Regions from separate parts of the Glutamicibacter sp. Je.9.36 genome, predicted to be linked through region 1. Evidence: riboswitches for the same ligand, from Rfam matches in the RefSeq annotation. Region 1 holds a riboswitch; the other holds the start of a gene.
The links. Region 1 has a riboswitch for S-adenosylmethionine ahead of AAZQ98_RS12195 (acyl-CoA dehydrogenase family protein). Riboswitches for the same ligand answer to the same signal wherever they lie in the genome.

Region 1 (4,437 bases):
CCTTGAAGTACTTGCCTTCGTGCTCGATCGGGTGCACCTTGGCCGGGTCGGTGTAGACACCGGTGGCCTTGTTGTTCTGCACCGCGTCGTCTTCCCAGGAGCCTTCGAGCAGCTTGTAGACCACCTCGAGGTACTCATCGGCGTGGTTGTAGCGCTCGTCGTGCTCCATCTGGTCTTCCTGGCCCATATTGCGGGCCGCCGAGGGAAGGTAGCCGGTGACGACATTCCAGCCCACGCGGCCGTTGGTCAGGTGGTCCAAGGTGGCCAAGCGGCGGGCGAAAGCGTACGGGTGCTCATAGGCGGTACCTGCGGTGACGCCGAAGCCGAGGTTTTCGGTCACAGCGGCCATGGCGGAAACCAGCATCATCGGGTCGTTGACCGGTGCCTGCGCGCCGGAGCCCAGCGGGGTCACGTTGGTGCCCTTGTACACGTCGTAGGTGCCCAGCACGTCGGCAAGGAACAGGCCGTCGAACTTCCCCTTTTCCAGCACCTTGGCCAGGTGGGTCCAGTAGCCCAGGGTGTTGTAGGTCGAGGCCTTGTCCTGAGGATGGCGCCACAGGCCCGGCGACTGGTGCACCACGCAGTTCATGTCGAATGCGTTGAATAGGATCTCGCGCTTGTTCTCGCTCATGGCTTTGCCCCCATAGGTTGGTAATCGTGGAAAGTTGCTGGTGTGCGTCGCAGGCCCTCAGGCCCGCTGGGTCGAATCTTCGCCGGTCACGGACAGCCGCTGCGGCTGGACCCCGTTGATCTCGTAGTCCCCGACGATGCGCGCCTTGTAGATCGCCGGGTTATGGGTGGCGATGGTGCGCGCATTGCGCCAATGCCGGTCCAGGTTGCAGCCGCTTCTGGTGGAAGAGGCTCCCAGTGCGTCGAAGAGCTTGCTGGTCACGCCGATGGCCAGTGGCTGCACCACGGTTTGCGCGCGGTTGGCGGCCAGCTCGCATACGGCGTAGCGTTCCTCGTCGTTCAGTCCCGGATCGCCCAAGGCGGCTTCAACTTCAAGGACTGCGCCGATCACCACGGAGTCGGCAGCGAAGGACTCCGCGGAAACTTCGCCCACCAGCTGGAGGACCTGGGGTTCCTGGTATACCGGCACCCCGGTTCCAGTGGTGAAGATGCGGGTGCGCGCCTGCACCGCGTGACGCAGGTCGTTCAATGCGGCGCGGGCGATGCCCGCCTGCACGGCCATGAGCACCAGCTGGAAGATCGCCGCTTCGGAGTCATTGGTCTGCTGCGGCATGAAGCAATCCACCGGGACCTGGTGGAATTCGGTGGTGCCGGTTCCGGTGAGCCCCTGGCCGAACCCATCCCAGTCGTCGAGGATCTTGACGCCGCTGCGCTGGGTGGAGACCACGGCGATCTGGCGGCCGGCGAGCTCCGGGTGGGCCACCGCAACGGTGGTCCAGTCGGCAAAAATGGTGCCGGTGCAGTAGTACTTTTCACCGTCGATCACCCAGCGCCCGTCCACGGTGCTGGCCTTGGTGTTCAAGGTGCCCAGGGCGTTGCCACCGCGTTCGGTGTAGGCGTTGCCGATAATCTGCCCGGCAGCGATGCGAGCGACCCACTTCTTGCGCAGCTCTTCGTCGTCCAGCGCCAAGACGTTCTCGACGAATGCGATATGCGCACGCCACAGCTGGCCAACGTGGGAGTCCGCCTCGGACAGCTCGATGAGCAGGCGGAAGACATCCACCAGCCGTGCGCCGTAGCCCCCGTCGGCAACGGAAAGGCGCAGCGCACCGAAGCGCTCGCGGTTCAGCAGGCCTACCTGCTCGAAAGGAAGCACGCGGTTCAAGTCGCGGTCCTTGGCGGTTGCGGCGATCTGCGCAAAAACGGGACGGAAGATTTCGGCCAGCCGGTCGTATTGCTCATCCGCACTTGGTCCGGGGGTGATTTTCAGCAATTGCCTGGTCGGCAGCTGTTCTTCAAACTTGTCCAGGTCCATTGCGGTGGCCTGCGAAGGGTCACTGAGCTGGTTGAAGTCCAGTCCGAGGGCATTGTACGATTCACCAATAGGCATCAGGGTTCTCAATTCTTTCCATCGGTCCTGGCGGTAGCACCGTCCCGCTATTGGGGTGGTTGCTGCGGCGTCGTGGAGCCAGATCTCTCAGCCGCTCTGGATGGGTCGTAATTCATTTGTAACGGTAATAAACCGGCGTTTCCAACCCGCGAAGTCACATTTCGTCCCAGTGCCGGCAGTGCCCATCTTCAAATTTCACAGCCTAATCCGTGTCCTGCCGAAGATGAGTTGCAAAGTTTTGCTTAATGTCGAGCAAACCGGCCTGCAATAAAATAAATAACGAAATTTCTGGGCAATGTGACGTAGTTGTCGAAGATTTTTTCATATTACGCGAGATTTGCGTTCAAATCGTTCGACTCGTTGTAATGGAAACGTAACCATCCCGAGCGGCCGAGAGATCTGGCTCGTTGACGCCGCAGCAACCACCTTTGGAGTTTTGCTCTGCAGGCCGGTGCTACCGCCAGGACCGATGGAGATGAACATGACTCTTTCCTTTGCAGCGCCCGAGGCAACTCCCGTTGCCTCAGCTTCAAGCGCCCTGGACGTGCAGTTCAGCAACGTGTCGCGAACCTTCACCACCAAGAAGGAAAGCCGCACCGTCCTGGCCGATATCAACCTGCAAATTCCAGCAGGTCAAGTCGTGGCCATTCTTGGAGCCAGCGGTTGCGGAAAATCCACGCTGCTGCGTTCAGCATCGGGCTTGGACCACCCCACCACCGGCACCATCCGCACCGGCACCCGCGAGGTCACCGGCATCAACGAGTTATGCGCCGTTGCTTTCCAAGAGCCCCGGCTGCTGCCATGGCGCTCGGTTCGCCAGAACATTGCACTGGGCCTGGCACCGGAAACCGATAAGCGCGCCGGCAAGTCGCTGATCGATGAGTTGATCGAGCTGACCGGTCTGAGCCATGCAGCCAGCTTGCGCCCACGCGAGATCTCCGGAGGCATGGCGCAGCGGGTTTCGCTGGCTCGCGCGCTGGCTCGGCGCCCGGGTGTATTGCTTCTTGATGAACCCTTCGGCGCCCTCGATGCGCTGACACGCTTGAAGATGCAGGATCTGCTGCTCTCGATTCACGCATCGTTCCCCACCACCGTTCTCATGGTGACCCATGATGTGGACGAGGCGTTGACTCTGGCTGACCGCGTGATTGTTCTGGGGCGAGGCGCTGAGCATAGTGCAGCGGGCGTCATCGAGGATCTGTCCATCTCAGCTGGGCATCCACGCCGGCATACCGATGAAAAGTTCGTTGCAGATCGCCTGCACCTATTGCGCCTGCTCGGCGTCGACCCAACCAACCATTAGTCCCGGCCACGCCGTGGGTCCCGAACCATTCGGCGGCCTCTTTGCCTTTCACCCACACCGCTTGCACGCACAATTCTAGGATTCTCCATGCTTTTGAACCGTCTCACCCGCCGCACTGCATTGTCCGCCGCCGCCTTGATCGTTGGCGCAGTTGCCCTGACCGGCTGTGCTGGCGAAAACGCTACAGCCTCCTCGGATGGTCAGACCCTGTCCATCGACTTTGCCACTTACAACCCGCTGAGCCTGGTACTCAAGGAAAAGGGATGGTTGGAAGCAGCCGCCAAGGAGCAGGGCGTAAATGTCGAATGGATCCAGTCCGCTGGTTCCAACAAGGCCAATGAAGCTCTTCGCGCCGACGCAATCGATGTTGGTTCCACAGCCGGTTCCGCTGCGCTCCTGAACCGTTCGAACGGTGCACCCATCAAGACCATCGCACTGTATTCGCAGCCGGAATGGGCGGCCCTGGTAGTGGATAAGGACTCGAAAATCGAGTCCGTTGAAGATCTGGCGGGCAAGACCGTGGCCGCTACGAAGGGCACCGACCCATACTTCTTCCTGCTGCAGGCGCTGGAATCCGCGGGCTTGAGTGAAGCTGACATCACGCTGCAGAATCTCCAGCATGCCGATGGACGTACCGCCCTGGCCAACGGCTCGGTTGATGCCTGGAGCGGTTTGGATCCGATCATGGCCGCTGCCGAAAAAGACGGCGCGCAACTGGTTTACCGGAACTTGGATTTCAACACCTACGGTGCGCTGAACGCTCGCGAAGACTTCATTGAGCAGAGCCCCGAACTCGCCCAGCTCGTTGTCGATGCCTACGAAAAGGCTCGTGGCTGGGCAGCTGACAATCCCGAGGAAACCGCAGAAATCCTGGCCGACGTAGCAGGGCTCGAACCAGGAGTTGCTGCCACCGTGATTGAGGAACGCTCCAATCTGGACGTTCCGGCAGTTCCCGACGCCAAATTCACTGGAGTCCTGAGCAAGATTGCTCCCACGCTGGTCGCCAGCCGCGATGTCTCGGAGCAGGAATCCGTTGATGAAGCTCTGGAAACCCTCATCGATGACCAGTTTGCCGTCAAGGCAGACGCAACAAAGATCTCCGGAGAGTAACCAG
Region 2 (4,437 bases), on a different contig from region 1:
CAGGCGGCGAGCCAAGCCAAGACCGGCGTCCGGGCGCGCATCGTTGCCGTAGTAGTCGCCATTGCAGAAGTGCGGATCCAACCGGATGGATTGGGTTTGCACCTGCGCAAAGGCAATTTGCTCGGCAGTCGCCTGCGCGCTCGAGGCCATCACTACGAGATTCTTGACCTGGTCGGGGAACTCGACGGCGTATTCCAACGCGCGCGCACCGCCCATCGAACCGCCAATGACCGCATGCCAGGAATCGATTCCCAGTTGCTTGGCCAGCCGCGCTTCAAGGCGCACCGAGTCCTTGATGGTGACGAAGGGAAAGCTCGAACCGTAGGGCAGGCCCTGGTCGCCCAAGGACGAGGGGCCGGTGGAACCATTGCAACCACCCACCATGTTGATGGACACGACAAAGTACTCATTGGTGTCAACCGTGGCGCCGGGGCCTACGAGCTCTTCCCACCAGCCGGCGCTTTGCGAATCGCCTTGCGCAACGTGGGCGTCACCGGTGAGCGCATGCATCACCAGCACCGCGTTGGAGCCATCAGCTGCTAGCGTCCCCCACGTTTCATAGGCCAGCACCACGTCCGGAAGGAATCCACCGAATTCGAAGTGGTGCTCCCCCACGGACTTACGGCGCAAAATGCCGTCTTGTCCGCCGGCGAGCTCTTCGGCGCGCAGAGTATCTTCAGTAGTCACAATGGATGCCATGCCTAGAGGGTTTCCTGCAGTTCCTTGTTCTCGAGGGCTGCAACAGCTTGGAAGCCCAATTCCAGATCGGCCAGAATATCCTTGATATTCTCCAGTCCGACGCTCAGCCGCACCAGTCCCGGGCTCACGCCGGCCGCAACCTGCTCAGCTTCGGAGAGCTGGGCATGGGTGGTGGAGGCCGGGTGGATGACCAATGAGCGCACGTCGCCGATGTTCGCGACATTGGAGTGCAATACCAGTGCGTCCACGAAGGCCTGGCCGGCTTCCGAACCGCCCTCCAGTTCGAACGCGATGATCGAGCCGGCGCCCTGATCGCTGTACTTCTGCGCACGCTCATGCCAAGGCGAGGACTTCAGGCCTGCGTAGGCGACCTTCTGCACTTCCTCGCGGGCTTCGAGCCAGGTGGCAACTTCTACGGCATTCTGGCCGTGGCGTTCAATGCGCAGCGACAAGGTTTCCAGGCCCTGTGCGATCAAGAACGCGTTGAACGGCGCAACCGAAGAACCCAAATCGCGCAGCAACTGCACGCGGGCCTTGAGGATGTAGGCCAGATTGGCGCCCAGGATGCCGTTGACACCCAGGTCGCGGGCGAAGACCAGGCCGTTGTAGGACTCGTCCGGGGTGTTGAAGCCCGGGAAGCGGTCGGCGTCCTTGGCGAAATCGAAGTTGCCCGAGTCCACGATGACACCGGCAATGGCATTGCCGTGTCCGCCGAGGAACTTGGTGGCCGAATGGATCACGATATCCGCGCCCCACTCGATCGGGCGGATCAGGTACGGGGTGGCCAGGGTGTTGTCCACCAGCAGCGGCACGCCAGCTTCGTGGGCGATCGCCGAGATGCCCTCGATGTCCAGGACGTCCTGTCGCGGATTGGAGATGGTTTCCCCGAAGAAGGCCTTGGTGTTCGGACGCACCGCGGCACGCCAATCATCCAGGTTGTCCGGGTCGGCAACGAAGGTGACCTCGATGCCCAGGCGCTTGAGCGTGTGCTTGAGCAGGTTCTGGGTTCCGCCATACAGGCTGGGGCTGGCCACCAGGTGGTCGCCGGCTTCGGCCAAATTCAAGATGGCGAAAGTGGTGGCAGCCTGTCCCGAGGAGAGCAGCAGTGCTCCAACGCCGCCCTCCAGGTCAGCGATGCGGGTTTCCACCGCGTCGGTGGTCGGATTGCCGATACGGGTGTAGATCGGCTCCAGTTCCTGCAGCGCGAAACGTGCAGCAGCGCTCTGGGCGCTAGGGAAGACGAAAGAGGTGGTTTGGAAAATCGGGAGAGCCCGTGCTCCGGTCGTCGGATCCGGGGTCTGGCCGGAGTGGATCTGACGGGTTTCAAATGACCAGTTATTGCTCATGGTTTCCTCCAAATAGCGTTTCATGACTATGGGGGTACGCCACTGAAAAGACACCGACAGGAAGCACCATATCGTGACGACTTCCAGGGGTAACCCGCGCTTGTCCTTGATGCCTTGTGCGTTCAAGGGCCAGGTCTTCACCCGGGGCACCCCACCGCGGTTGGAGGGTTGCCGCCCAGTAAGCCGGGGCTTGTTACTGGGACTCATGACCTGGTACCAGTTTGCCCGAAAACCGAAGATCTTTGCAACGCAAGGGCCAGTCATTGGACTCAATCGGTCATATTTCACGAATAGTGCAGGTTCATCGCAGAGTATTCGATAGCATCACGGCACTTAGGTTTGCCTAAGTAGAGACTGGCATCACATGTTGCCATGATGGGCACATGATGAGGCTAGATCACGTAAGTTACGCATGCGGCCCGGACGGGCTGTTGCCAACCGCTGAAAGAATCTCCGAGTCCCTTGGACTGGAATTCGTCAAGGGCGGCGTGCATCCACGATTCGGAACACGCAATGTCATCTTCCCGCTCAAGCATGGACAGTACCTGGAGGTGGTTGAAGTCCTGAACCACCCGGCCAGCGACAAGGCACCCTTCGGACAGGCGGTTCGCGCCCGTTCGGAGCTCGGCGGCGGCTGGATGGGCTGGTGCGTCTCGGTGGAGGATCTATCCAGTGCCGAGGACCGCTTGGGCCGCAAGTCGGTGCCGGGCAACCGGAAGTTCCCTGATGGCCGCGAACTGACCTGGCAGCAGATTGGCATCAAGGGCCTGATCGCCGATCCGCAGTGCCCGTACCTGATTTCCTGGGATGAAGGATCCGAGGAGCTGCATCCGTCCAAGGCGCTGGAACCTGCCGGCGCCATCAGCCAGATCGCCATCGCCGGCTCGCGTGAACGGGTGCTGGATTGGCTGGGCCAGCCGCAGAACGTCAATTTGGGCGCTGTCACCATGCAATATGAAGCGCCGAATGGCACTCCGGGCATCATGTCGGTTACCTTTGAGACCGAGTCCGGCACCGTGGTGCTGTAAACAGTTCCGCAGAGAACGCAAGTAGGCGGGGACAATGGCGTCCCCACCTACTTTCTTTTCGTTAAGGCCGGTCCAGGCGCTTCCCCAGGACCACGACGTGCTGGTCTTCGAAGCCCAGCCGTTCATAGAAATCGATGACGGCAGAGTTCTCCCCGCGGACCATGAGCTGCACCTTGGGCACGCCGCGATCCCGCAGCCACAGGACAGCAGCATCCACCAGCGCCCTTCCCAGGCCATTGCCCTGCCGGCACGGATCCACCGCAACATAGTAGAGCCAACCTCGGTGGCCATCATGGCCAACCATCGCAGTAGCCATGAGTTGACCGTTCTCAACGATGGCCAGCACCGTAGAAGTAGGCTCAGCCAAAGCCCGTCGGGCGTCGGCGAGTGCATCATTCCACGGACGAGTCAGCCCAGTTGCTTCCCACAATTCAACTGCTTGGCGAAGGTCCTCTTCGCGCAGCACGGTAATCTGCATTGGCTCAGCTTACCGGCGCTACTGGCCGATTCCGATGGCCGGCCCGACCAAGGCGTATCCCACGAAGCCGATGGCATCAAGCAGGAAGTGCGCGATAACCAGCGGCATCACCCGCCCGTATTTCTGGTATACCCAGCCGAAGACGACGCCCATGAGCATATTGCCGATCATCGGCCCCACCCCCTGGTACAGGTGGTAGCTGCCTCGGATCATCGCAGAACCAATAATGGTGCTCCACAGGCCCAGCTTCAATTTCTTGGCGTAGGTGAACAGGAATCCGAGCATCAGCACTTCTTCGAGGACTGCATGACGTGCAGCCGACAGCAGAAGCACGGGGACGCTCCACCAATAATCGCCAAGATTCGCTGCTGACAGTGCCGTGGTGACGCCCAGTGCCCGTCCAGCGGCATAGACGCCCAGCGTTCCCACTCCCATGGCCAAGAACATCCCCGCCCCGAGCAGTGCGTCCTTGCCCGGCTTGCGCATATCGAAGCCGATGTCCCGGATGGTACGTCCGGTCGTGCGCTTCATCAGGTAGAGCGCCAGCACGACGGGTACCAAGGCAAAGAAAATGTCCAGCAGCTGGTAGGAGAAATCAAAGAACTCGCGGGTGCTCAGCGGGTTGTTCAGCGATGTAGTCTGCTCGCGCAGTGGTGCCCGGGTGACCTTATCGGCAAAGCTCAGCAGCGAGTAGACCGCGCTTTGTCCCAACGACAGGGCAAGAACCAAGACGATCTCGAACTTGAGGGTCTTGCGGGTTGCTGTCTGCTTAGATTGTTCAGCGTTCACGTTTCCGATCATAGGCTGATCTGGCTGTGCGCGTACTGAGCAGCCACGTGGCAAACCTGCGATAGCCTGAGGTTGAGACCACCAGCAAGCTGAACGA

Region 2: it holds a riboswitch for S-adenosylmethionine, as region 1 does, so the genes downstream of both, AAZQ98_RS09545 (bifunctional o-acetylhomoserine/o-acetylserine sulfhydrylase) here and AAZQ98_RS12195 (acyl-CoA dehydrogenase family protein) in region 1, are expected to answer to the same signal.

The regions. Positions count from the first base shown of each region.
Region 1 is NZ_JBCPSN010000004.1:269,498-273,934, forward strand. It holds gene AAZQ98_RS12190 (LLM class flavin-dependent oxidoreductase) at 1-631, opposite strand, end outside; gene AAZQ98_RS12195 (acyl-CoA dehydrogenase family protein) at 689-2,020, opposite strand; SAM riboswitch class I at 2,036-2,127, opposite strand; SAM riboswitch class I at 2,395-2,496, shown strand; gene AAZQ98_RS12200 (ABC transporter ATP-binding protein) at 2,502-3,323, shown strand; gene AAZQ98_RS12205 (aliphatic sulfonate ABC transporter substrate-binding protein) at 3,411-4,433, shown strand.
Region 2 is NZ_JBCPSN010000003.1:262,546-266,982, forward strand. It holds gene metX (homoserine O-acetyltransferase MetX) at 1-699, opposite strand, end outside; gene AAZQ98_RS09545 (bifunctional o-acetylhomoserine/o-acetylserine sulfhydrylase) at 702-2,045, opposite strand; SAM riboswitch class IV at 2,137-2,256, opposite strand; gene AAZQ98_RS09550 (VOC family protein) at 2,429-3,073, shown strand; gene AAZQ98_RS09555 (GNAT family acetyltransferase) at 3,135-3,551, opposite strand; gene AAZQ98_RS09560 (CPBP family intramembrane glutamic endopeptidase) at 3,570-4,352, opposite strand.